One region of the Cetobacterium sp. NK01 genome, then DNA from elsewhere that is predicted to be linked to it. Evidence: riboswitches for the same ligand, from Rfam matches in the RefSeq annotation. Region 1 holds a riboswitch; each other region holds the start of a gene.
The links. Region 1 has a riboswitch for cyclic di-GMP ahead of NON08_RS06690 (MarR family transcriptional regulator). Riboswitches for the same ligand answer to the same signal wherever they lie in the genome.
Positions count from the first base shown of each region.

Region 2: it holds a riboswitch for cyclic di-GMP, as region 1 does, so the genes downstream of both, NON08_RS13455 (hypothetical protein) here and NON08_RS06690 (MarR family transcriptional regulator) in region 1, are expected to answer to the same signal.
Region 3: it holds a riboswitch for cyclic di-GMP, as region 1 does, so the genes downstream of both, NON08_RS09475 (hypothetical protein) here and NON08_RS06690 (MarR family transcriptional regulator) in region 1, are expected to answer to the same signal.

Region 1 is NZ_JANIBO010000001.1:1,365,331-1,369,580, reverse strand. It holds gene NON08_RS06700 (hypothetical protein) at 1-1,327, shown strand, start outside; gene NON08_RS06695 (hypothetical protein) at 1,405-2,787, shown strand; gene NON08_RS06690 (MarR family transcriptional regulator) at 2,817-3,107, opposite strand; cyclic di-GMP riboswitch class I at 3,221-3,296, opposite strand; gene NON08_RS06685 (cold-shock protein) at 3,431-3,631, opposite strand; gene NON08_RS06680 (hypothetical protein) at 3,849-4,250, shown strand, end outside.
Region 2 is NZ_JANIBO010000005.1:13,059-17,308, reverse strand. It holds gene NON08_RS13475 (ABC transporter permease) at 1-119, shown strand, start outside; gene msrB (peptide-methionine (R)-S-oxide reductase MsrB) at 184-1,134, opposite strand; gene NON08_RS13465 (sirohydrochlorin cobaltochelatase) at 1,207-2,124, opposite strand; cobalamin riboswitch at 2,184-2,358, opposite strand; gene NON08_RS13460 (ATP synthase subunit I) at 2,433-2,690, opposite strand; cyclic di-GMP riboswitch class I at 2,839-2,914, shown strand; gene NON08_RS13455 (hypothetical protein) at 2,958-3,446, shown strand; gene NON08_RS13450 (hypothetical protein) at 3,487-3,951, opposite strand; gene NON08_RS13445 (dihydrolipoyl dehydrogenase family protein) at 4,088-4,250, shown strand, end outside.
Region 3 is NZ_JANIBO010000002.1:55,364-59,613, reverse strand. It holds gene NON08_RS09490 (hydratase) at 1-885, opposite strand, end outside; gene NON08_RS09485 (GntR family transcriptional regulator) at 986-1,615, opposite strand; gene NON08_RS09480 (GntR family transcriptional regulator) at 1,689-2,360, opposite strand; cyclic di-GMP riboswitch class I at 2,622-2,697, shown strand; gene NON08_RS09475 (hypothetical protein) at 2,764-3,474, shown strand; gene NON08_RS09470 (hypothetical protein) at 3,495-4,142, shown strand; gene NON08_RS09465 (hypothetical protein) at 4,202-4,250, shown strand, end outside.

The sequences.
Region 1 (4,250 bases):
TTTATATTTAAACTTAGAAAAAAAATCTATTTACAAAAATATCAATTCTATTAACTCTTTTTTAAAGGATGAAAAACTTCCTTTAATAGAACTTAATAATACCAATTATTCTCTTAAACTTTCAAAGTTTCAATGGGAAACTCTTTTCAAGCGAAATGATTTCATCACCAGTGATGAGATCGTAGACTACTTATACATAAAATTCATACATAATAAATTTATTAATTTAGAAGCTGAAAAAGAACGATTAGATCTATCTAGAAGTTCAATAATAAGATATTTTAATGAAGTAAAAAGGACATTAGAAAATAATGGATCACAATATGAATATAGTGTAGGAAGAGGACTAAGACTAGCTTTTTTATCTGAAATGGACAAAGCTATTTTTTCAAAAAAATTAGTTAAATTTTTTGTAAAATGTGACTTTTCTTTAAATCATTCTATTTTCATAACTGATTTAATTAAGGATTACAATATAAAGTCTTTACTCAATAAACTCTATACAATATTTAAAACTTTAGATATTCCTACTACGCACTTTATCATATCTTTTTTATGTTCTCTTTATATATCTATAGACGTTTTTGGAGGATTTAACTTTAAAAAAGATTATGATTATAATAAGTATATTAAATTAGAAAAAGTTATAAAAACTACTTTAAAAGATTATAACTCTAACTATCAAAATCAGGTTTTTTTCTTTGTAGTCTCTTTAATAAATAATGATATTAACTTTGAACCAAATATATTAAAAAAAGCTTTAACAGTTATTAATAACTTAAAAGATAAACTAGACTTACATAATTTAGATCCTGTTTTAGAAAAAGTTTTATTAAAAAAATTATGCTTTTCACTTTTTAAACATGATAACTATATTTTTAAAGTTCGAAACATTATAATAAACGACAATGAAAAACTTCTTTTAAATATTTTTGATGATATTTTAGATTATAATAATATAAAGTTATTCTTTTGTGACAAGATATCTATTATTCAAATTTTAACTAAAATAATTGTTGAACATCATAAAAGTTCTCTAAAAAATATTCTTTTATTATTTAACGAAGTCGTTATTTCAGATGATAGATACCTTAAAGATAATCTAGCTGATTATAGTAAAAAATTTAATTTTGATATTGAGTCCACTTTTTTTTATAAATTAAATCCTGAAAATTATAAAAATAAATATGACCTAATTTTAAGTGATGAACCTAGTTTAAATATAAATACTTTAATTGTAAATAGCTTTAATCCTATCCAGATTTTATCTGCTATTAATAGTCATATTTTAGAAAATACTTTAAAAAAACTATGTTCTAATAAATAAAATATTTTTTTGTTTTTGTTTTATTTTTTTGATATAAATGATATACTAGATTGATATTATTTTGAAAGGGATTTAAAATGAAAATAAATATTACAACTACTCATATTAGAATATATCGATTATTAAATTTTCTTCCAGAAAAAAATATAGAGTTCATTGCAAAATTCTTAAAAATGAATAAACAAAATGTAATTTTATATATAAAACAAATTTATCACTATATTGATAATAAAAATTCTAACAACTCATTAGCTAGTATAATTAATGAGATTAATAATAATAAAACTATTTTTAAAACTTTAAAAAAACATCAAATTTTTAGCAAAGATGATCGGATTTTTTATATTATTTTAAAACTGTTAAGAGATTATGATTTAAACCTTAATACTCTATCTATTATCTTCAATGTTTCAAGAAGAACTTTAAATGATGATTTAATAAGTATTAAAAAAAAATTGAAAATTTATAACTTGGAAATATCTAGTATTCCTAGTAAAGGAATTAGTATTTTAGGTGATTGTGATGACCAAAAAATTTGTTCTTTATCGTATCTTTTTAAATTTTTAATTGAAGTTGATGAACTTCCATTTATAATGTCTCAAGATTATTCTGAATTTTTTCAACAAAATATCTATATAAAATTAAATAATGAGATTGATTATTTTACTTATACATTTGATTTTGATATATTTATAAACAATAAAAAATTAATTAAAAGCTTATATATAGTTTATGGTTATGAAAACTCTTTAAATAAAATTAAAACTCTTTCTTTTGAAGAGTTTAAAAAATATTTTCTTGATGTTTTTCCAATGAAAACTATGGAAAGGGCATACAAATTTTTCAAAAATTCACTATTAGGAGATTTTCCAATTAAATATATAAGAATTTTTACTTTAACTTTACAATTTTGCAATGGAACATTAAAAAAAGATGGTGTTTCACTAAAAAAAGAAAACCTGAAATTAAAAGAACTTTTTTTAAAAAATGTCTCTTTCAGTGTATCTGAAGATAATTTTTTTGAAAAATTTTTAAATAGAGTTAATACAGCAAGTAAAGAAAGTTCTTTCTTAGGTATGTTTGATCTTTCATTTTTAAATCTATCTTTAGATAATAAAATTAAATTTGAATGTGCTGCTCTTTTTTTAGAATTAAAAAAAATATATTTTAATATTCAACTATCTAATATTATTTTTCTTTATCTTTGGAATTTAAATAAAAGTAATATTTCAGAACTTACTGATACTATTGTTGTTTTTAAAGAAATTCCTAAGTTTTTACATCCTATTATTCAAAATACTTTCTTTATAAAAGAAAACATTCGAATATCTAAATTTATAATGGAGTCTGAATTAGATTCTTATATATCAAATGATGAAAATCTATCAGTTATAACTTTTGAAAAACTAAAAGTTATAAATCGTTACCCTTTTATAAAACAATATTCTTTACCCATATAAAAATGTAACCTCTATAAAAATTATAGAGGTTATATTTTTAATATTTGCATTAATTTTATTCTACTACATAGATCTTTTCCCATTTTTGTTGGATGAAGTCTAAAAACTCTTTTATCATCAAATGTTCCATATTTTTGAATTAAATTTTTCTCTTCTAATTTTTTTATACAAATTGATACTGAACCCTTTGATAGTTCTATCCCCTTTGTCAATTCGCATAATGTTATCCCTGGGTTTTCATTTATTCTTCTCAATATCTTTTCATGCGTGGAATTAATATGATATTTATTTAACTCCTTTTTTATCTCTGTTTTATGCATAATACAACACCCCTAATTATTTAATCTATATCTATTTATATTATAGATATTTTTTATTTCCTTCTTTAAAATATTTTTTCAAAAAAAAAACACTTACCCCTTGATTAAAGAATAAGTGCAACTGGCTACCATTTTAAAGGCCCTATAGCTTTGCGTCCTATGATTTCTCATAGTTTGCCGTATATTTTTATTTTTTATATTATATCTACTTACATCTTTTTCTGCAATACTTTTTTTAATTAGAATATAACTTAAAAACAATAATAAATAAAAAAGATGGAATAAATCCATCCTTTTTTATATTTTATTATTAGGATTAGGTGCTAGTTAGCTTGAACCTCTTTTGCTAAAGGTCCTTTATCTCCACTTTCAATTTTGAAAGATACGTTTTGTCCCTCTTCTAAAAATCTGAATCCATCACCAATGATTCCTGAAAAGTGTACAAAGTAATCTTTTCCCTCTTCACAAGTTACAAATCCAAATCCTTTCTCTTTGTTAAACCATTTTACTGTTCCTTTTGTCATAATTCTGTTCCCCTCCGCATTTATAAAAGCTTTATAGAGATTTAATTAATCTCTTATATGCATTTATAGTATCATATATAATCTATAAATTAAATATTTCAATTTTTCTTTTTAGAGAAGCAAAAGTGATATATTGGATCTTTAGTCATTTTTATAGTGTTACTATTCTAATCTTGCTCTATCTATGATAAACTATTATAGTCGGGGGGTGGTATTAATGAATACAACAGCTGCTAATGTTCTAAAAGTTTTATCTCAAAATGAGATGTCTATTGATGATATGCAACTGTATTTTAACGTTGAGCGAAGCTCAATTATCAAAACAATTACACAACTTAATGAGTTTTTAGAATCAATTGAACTTCCTATTATTTCAAAATTTCATGACATTTATTTTTTAAAACTAACACCTAAAGAACTAGAGATAGTTTTTGAAAATTTTACAATTTTAACTTTTGATGAAAAAATTGATTATCTTTTTATTAAATTTATTTCCACTGGGTTTTTAAATTTAGAAAGAGAAAAAGAGATTTTAGATATTTCAAGAAGCACTATTTTAAGATCCTTTCAAAATGTTAAAGATGAATTTTCAAAGAATGGAAGTACCTATGAATATAAC
Region 2 (4,250 bases), on a different contig from region 1:
CGATTTTTTCAATATCTTTAGCTTTAGGTGTTTCTACTTTTATTGGTGTTATATTTGGTGTTACTCCTGCAAAAAAAGCTTCACAGCTCAATCCAATCGATGCCCTAAGAGCTGAATAATTTATTTAATAAAAAACTCCATCTAAAAATTAATTGATGGAGTTTTTATTATATTCTATTAATTTCAAGATATTGATGACACTAAATCTTCATAACCTCGATCTTTCATTTCTTTTAAGGGTATAAATTCTATGGCCGCGCTATTAATACAATATCTAAGTCCGCCAAATTCTTTAGGGCCATCATCAAAAACATGTCCTAAATGGGATTTTCCAACTCTACTTATAACTTCTATTCTTTCCATATTAAAACTATTATCTCTATGATATTTTATTACTTCTGGAACTATTGGCTTTGAAAAACTTGGCCATCCACATTGGGATTTAAATTTATCTTTCGATGAAAATAAAGGTTCCCCTGTTGTTATATCTATATATATTCCAGGTTCAAAAAAATTCCAATATTCATTATTAAAAGCACTTTCTGTATCTGCTAATTGGGTTACTTTATATTGCTTTTCTGTTAATTTTGATTTTAATTCTTCATCTGATAGCTTATGGTATTTATTTTCATCAATTATTATATAATCTGCTTTTGATAAATCTATATGGCAATATCCATGAGGATTTTTCTTCAAATAATCCTGATGGTAATCTTCTGCTACATCAAATCGTATTAAAGGTAAAACCTCTATCATTATTTTTTTAGAATAATTTTTTTGAAGAAAAGTAATCTCTTTTTCAATAATATCTTTATCTTCATTTTTTTCGTAATAGATTCCTGTTCTATATTGAGTCCCACGGTCATTTCCTTGTTTATTTAAACTTACTGGATCAATAATTCTAAAATAATATCTTAAAAGCGTTTGTAAATTAACCTTATTAGCATCATATGTTACACGAACTGTTTCTGCATGACCAGTTCCTCTATAAATAACGTCTTCATATGATGGATTTTGTGTTTTACCATTAGCATATCCTGAAACAGTATCTATTACACCTTTGATCTTTTCCATATAGGCTTCTACACCCCAAAAACATCCTCCTGCTAAATAGATATTTTTTACATTTTCCATTTTAACCACCTCTAACTTTAAATAGAATAAAATAAAACTACATCTCTATTTTGAGATGTAGTTTTCCACTTTTTATAACTCTTTACTTTTTGCATATCCTGCTTTCTTTTCTATAATATCTATACTTCTATGCTTTTCAAGAAACTTTGCATTACCTACAAACATATCTTGAATTTCAGATATTTCACCAAGAGGAACTAACTTTACATTAACTTTAAATCCAGCTTTTTCTAACTTCTCTTTCCATTCACCTGCAATATCATTTTTAGCATGATCTCCTGCCACAAACATCATTGGCATTAAAGTAACTTCTTTTTTATTATCTTTTTTTAATTGTTTTACAACATTTTCAAAAGTTGGATAACCTTCAACTGTTCCAACATAAATTGGCTTCTCCATATCTTTAGCCATATAATCAAACATTGCATAAGCAGAAGTTGCTGAATTGTATGTTCCATGTCCTACTAAAACTACAGCTTCTTTTTTATTTAAAGGTCCAACTGTTCTCATTACAGCATTAATTACATCTTCATAATGATGAGGATCACTTAGAAGTACATCTCCTACTCTTAAATTTGTAAAATCTTTTGTATGAAGTTGAGCTTCTTTTTTTATTGACTCCATTTCTACACCATCAATTATATTTGTTGGTTGAATAATAACATTTTTATATCCCTGTTTTTTTAAAGATAATAATACTTCACTTGGATTATATTTTTTTATACTTTCATTTGCAGCTACTCTTTTAGTTACAATTCTAGATGTATATGCTTCAAATACGTCTGCTTTTCCTTCAAAAGCTTTTATAGCTTTCTGATTGATTGCATCAATAGTCTTAGCTCTCGTATCTTGATGTGTTGTTCCAAAGTGTGTCATTATAACAGCACTTTTTCCTCCCGTATAAAACTCTGCATCTTCAAAAGCTTCTTCTCCATGTGCTAAAACTAAAGCTGTAGATAAACAAAATAGTGACAATAATAATTTTTTCATAGAAATAACCCTCCCAAATATAATTTAAATTTGGAAGAAGAGTTTCCCCTTCTCCGTCCTCGCAGATTTTTCATAATGGCAGGTCTCCTGACTTAGATTCATCCTACTCGCATCCCTTCCCAAATTTAAAATTTAGTGGTTTTAATACTTTCATCCTCTTTACAGTGGCGGGACCGTTTAAGCTTTTCACTTAATTCCCTTTTAATCTTTAGAACCATTACAGGGGTATATTATCACTAACATGTTTTTTTTTCAATCATTTTATAAAAAAAGAATACTTCAAACATCTTCTATATATTATATTGATATTATTTTTTCTTATTTCTATAAAAATAAACAATATAAACTCTTGATAAAATTGCACCGATTAAAGCGGCAAAAAATCTTTGTCCACTATTTTGAGCTAAATAATAAAATCCAACTAATAAAAGTAAAATTCTAACGATAGAAGTTACGAAAATAAACAATGAAGGATTTTTAAACTTTTTACTTTCATTAACACCAAAATCTAAACTATAAAAAAATAAAAAACCTAAAACAATTCCACCTATAAATGCAATAATCATAATGCTCTCCTCCTTCTATAACTTCATATACTATTTAACACTATTTACCATTAAAAAAAAATTTTCCTTGCTTTTTATAAAATTTTTAATACAAATTAAAGAATAGTTGACTTTTTTTAACTTTTATTATATTATTTTTATATAAAATAAATAACTGAGGCAAAATAAGGGAAACTTTATGACGCAAAGCTATAGGGTCTTTAAAATGACAGCCAGTTGCACTAATTTTTAGTGTATCTGGTTTTTTTATTTATATGGGGAGGAAATATGAAAAAAATTTTAATTTGTAGTTTTTTACTTGCAATATCATCTTTTAGTTATTCATCTGAAGAAGGTTACGACGCTGAAGCTACTATGAATATAACTGCTACTATTATTAAACCGTTAACAGTTCAATCAAATGGACCTTTGGAATTTGGAACTCTTTTACCAGGTACTATCGGTACTTCTAGATCTAGTTTTACTATTGATGGTGAAAAATATTCTAAAGTTAAAATAACTTTTGATGGTTTAGAACCTGATGGAGATAACTTTGAAGTTCCTTTAAAATTAGATGGATCTTCTAATGAGTCTTTTATGGTATATTTCAATTGTAGCACTAACTCTGATGAAAAAGTAAATCAAGAAAATAAGTTTATTAACCTAACTTCAATGGGAAAGTCAACTCTACATATTGCTGCTTCTACAACACTAGATGCTGACCAAACTCCTGGAAAATATACAGGCCAAATTACTATGAGAGCAACATACGAATAAAAAAAATCCTTATACAAAAATTGTATAAGGATTTCCTATTTTATTTGCTTTTTCTTATCTCATCTATAACTTCTAATAAAAACTTCTTACACTGATCATTTTTAATTGTATAGTAAACATCATGAAATTGCAGTGATGGAAACTCTGCTAAAAGTATATTCATAACCATTCTATCTCTATAAATATCAGATCTATTTAAGCTTCTTTCTATTTTTCTTAAACTCTCTTCATCATCTTCCAAAAGATTATCCACAATTGTATTAGCATTTTTAATTAAAATATCTAAATTTGTAAGTCTATCTCTTCTATTTCTAACCTTATTTTTTTCATAAAATGTTTTTCCTTTATTTAACTCTGTTAAAAGTCCAAATAAATTAAGCGTTGGATCTTTTTCTAAAATATTTAGTATTTTTCCATATATTATATTACTCTCTTTATCCTCTGGACTTTGGTTTTTTAAATTTTTTATATATTTTTCTGAAATTTTAATTAATATATCGTTCATAAAATTTTCCTCCATAATATTTTCTTAGACTTATAGTATAACATACTTTATAAAATATATAAATAACTTATAGATAATATTGCAATTATACGACATTCATAGTATATACTATATTAAAACAATAGAGGAGGTTAGTATGTATGATACAATTGTAATTGGAGGTGGAGCAGGTGGACTTACAACTTCAATTGGTCTTGCTTCTGCTGGAAAAAAGGTTCTTTTAATTGAAAAAGATCACTTAGGTGGAGAATGTACTTGGGGTGGATGTGTTCCATCTAAAAGTTTTATCTCTGCATCTA
Region 3 (4,250 bases), on a different contig from region 1:
TTCAATCTGATCTAAATCTACAATAATCATTCCATCATAAAAAGCAACTTTCTTAGGCTCTAATTTTTTATAATCACTTTCTCGATTATGATCCTTTAAGTACTCTTCTACACTTTTATCTGTTTTCCATACTGAAGTTAGGCATGTTGTTTCTGTAGTCATAACATCTATTCCATTTCTAAATTCAACATTTAAATTAGATATTCCCTCTCCGATAAATTCCATAACTTTATTTTTTACAAATCCATTTTTAAATACAGCTTTAATAATTGTCAAAGCAACATCTTGTGGACCAATTCCATTTCTAGGCTTACCTTTTAAATATACTCCAATAACTTCTGGGTACTTTATGTCATAAGTTTTATTTAAAATCTGTTTTACTAATTCTCCTCCACCTTCGCCTATTGCTATTGTACCTAGAGCTCCATATCTTGTGTGACTATCTGATCCTAAGATCATTTTTCCACATCCTGCCATTGTTTCTCTCATATATTGATGAATTACTCCTTGATGAGGAGGAACGTAGATACCACCATATTTTTTAGCAGCTGATAACCCATACATATGATCATCTTCATTTATCGTTCCACCTACAGCACATAAAGTATTATGACAATTTGTTAATACGTATGGAATGGGAAATTTTTCAAGGCCACTAGCTTTTGCTGTTTGAATTATTCCAACATAGGTTATATCATGTGAGGCTAGACAATCAAATTTCAATTTTAAATTTTCCATATCATTTGAAATATTATGTTTTTTTAATATTTCATAAGTTATTGTTCCCTTTTTAGCTTCGCTTTTACCACTTTCTACAATACTTTCATTTTGAATAATATCTTTTCCATCAACTAAAAAAACCCCTTTGTTATATAGAGTTATCATAAATTCCTCCTTTTTCATTTTTGAATAATTGTATACAATTATAATTTATTATTTTTTTTTTCATTTGTCAATTTTTTTTATAAAAAAAATGCTATCAATTTTACTTGATAGCATTTTTCACTCCCTCTTTTGCATTTAATAGGTGTATTCTATTGGCTTCTTTTGCTTTTTCTAACTCATCCTCTTTCAATAAATTTATAATTTCTAAATGCTCATTATAAGCTTTTAAAATTCTATTCTCATTTTTTAAAGATTTTCTCTTTAGAGCTGAAATAATAAAATCATAGTGTCTTAAAATTTTCACTGCATATTCTAAAGAGGACGCCGAATAAACAAGAGAGTTATATTCTAAAAATAGTCTTCTTACTTCACTCCAATTTTCCGTATCTATTAAATATTTTGTTAGAACAAGATTTTGATATATTCTTTCAATTTCATTTTTATTTTTAATAATTGAATCAAATAAAATCCCCTCTAAGCAAATTCTAATTTCAAATATTTCATCAATTTTTTGTGGAGTAATCTCCATAACTCTTAATCTTCCATTAGGTAATCTTTCTATGATCCCCTCAATTTCAAGTTTTTTTATAGCTTCTCTCAAAGGAGTCCTACTTACATTTAGCTTATTAGCATAATCAATTTCAACAATCTTATCTCCAAAATCTATATTCCCAACTAACAAATCATTTTTTATTGTTTCATAGATATTATCACTACTACTTTTTCTCATGAATTATAATCTCCTAAATATATTATATACAATATAATACTTTCTTTTAGATGTTTTAGCAAGAAAAAATATTTTAGTAACTTTTATTTTCACGTATTTCTAACTGCTGTATTAAAAACTCTTTTGCCTCTAATAGATGTTTTTTATTTAAATCTATTATCTCTTTTTTTCTATCTTTTTTTATAAATTCTACCATATTAACATGATCTTTGTGAGCATTTAATCTCCGATTACTGTTTTCAATAGATATTTTTCTAAATTTTTTTAAGTATAGATTTAAATTATTAATTAAATTTACAACTCTTGGTGAATCTGCAATATGATAGAGAATTCTATTAAATTCAGAAAAATATTTAAATACATTTGAAGATTCTTTCTCATTTTCTATTATTAACTTTGTTTTATCTATATTTTTTTCTAATTTTTTTATATCATGTTCAGTAACCTTTTCAAATATTTCTTGAAAAATAACAGTTTCTAAAGCCATTCTTATTTTTATTACCTCTTCTACATCTTTTTTTGTTGTTTTAGGAACTATTACTCCTCCTTTTTCTCTTCCTTCTATAAGCCCCTCTAACTCAAGCATTCTAATAGCTTCTCTCAAAGGAGTTCTACTTACATTTAATTTCAATGCATATTCCTCTTCTACAATTCTACTTTCTTCCTCTATTTTTCCGTTTACAATCTCCTCTTTTAAATATTCATAAACTTGTTCACGAATTGATTTTTTTCTTTTTATCTGCATTTTTCCCCCTTAGCCATCTCCTAATTAAATCCTTCAGTAATTTTATATACCTCACCCTTTATAAATTTGCAAAATTTTATATAATATTTCAAAAACATCTAAAAAACAAACTTATAGATTATACTTGAAACATTTTTCACTAATACCAAACTTGTATGTATATAGTTCGTTTTTTTATACTAGAAAAAAATTAAAATAAATATACAAAAATTTCTAATAGAATTTTTTTTTAAAATGCTCTATAATTATAGCCAATCATAAAATAAAATATGGCAAACTCAAAGAAATTTGAGGACGCAAAACTATAGGGCCTGTTAAATGGCAGCCAGTTGCACAAGTTGTATCGCTATACAATAGGTGCAACTTTTTTTTATAAATTTTTAACTTTATAACGGGGGGCAACATGAAAAAATTAATTACACTTTTTTTTATAATTTTAAATATCATTTCTTACAGTTTTCACATAATGCCAGATGGATTTGAAAAAAGAATAGATAACGGTGAAGGGTATCAAGAGTTTTATTTTCCTAATAACGGCTTAGAAACTTTAAGATATAAGTTTGCTGTATCTCCTGGAAGTGACATAAGAGGAGATATGAGCCAATGGGTTGAATTTTATCCAAAAGTTTTAACAGTTAAACCAGGAGAAACTGGGCTTTTAAAAGTTTTTGCTAAAGCACCAAAAGAATCAAAAGATGGTGAATATGGTTTTCACTTAGATAGTTCACTCATATCAGTTCCAAGTATAAAAAAGGATGGAACAGGAATAAAGTCCAATGTAGGAATTAGAATAAATGCATCTATAGAGATGATTGGATATGTTGGAAATTTAGAACCGTTCATAAAAATAGATAACTATAAAGTTTATGAAGAAAATGGAAAGACAAAATTAGATATTGCTATAAAAAATCCATCTGATAAAAGAGGGGTAGAGTTTGGGATACAAGTTAAGGGTAAAAACAATACTTTAGTTAGAAATACTTTAGGGCGTATATATGCAGGAGAAAGTAAAAAGATAACTTTAGAGTTAGATGGAATGAAAAAAAATCATCCTTACGAAATAGAGATATACGAAGATATAAACTATAGAACTATCAACAAACTAAAAATATAGATAATATAAGGAGGAAAAAAATGAAAAAGGTTTTATTAGGATTATTAGCATTATCAGCAACACTTATGGCCGTACCATCAACGCCAATTGGACCATCACAATCAACTGGAACCCCTAGAGCTAGTGGTGAGAATCAAATTGATATTACAACAAAGGCATTTATAGTTGATTCAGGACTTATCATAACAGAAAGACCAGAGGGAGTAACAGCAATAAAATCAATTGAATTAGATCATGGAACAATTATGAAGGGAAGTACATCTCCTTCTAAAGTAAGTAGGTCTGTTTATATAAAAAGAGCAAATGATAACAATTTCCCTGACAATACTATGCTAAAAATATCTCTTACAAGTCCTCACAATAATTTAACTCATTCAGATAATAATGTCCGTATGGCGCATACACTAACTGGAAGAGTTTTTAATGCTGCTTCTGCTACTTCAAAAGGTCTTACCTTATCTTTAGCTGGTAATAAAAATACTCACACTAATATATTTTCAACAAATAAAAATATAAAGCATATACAAGTTGATTTAAACTCAAAAATAGAGGCTACTGAATTTCAACAAGCTAATTTAGATGAAGGCAGTTATTCAAATACATCAACATTAAGCGTTAAATTTAGTAAAAACCCAGCTCTAGTTGTTGATAAGGCCACTTCAAAATAAGATAACTAAAAATTTAAAAGCCTCTAAGAAGTTTAGAGGCTTTTTTAAGGAGAACAACTATGAAAAAAAATATCTTTATTATACTTATGCTTCTATTCTCTAAGGTAT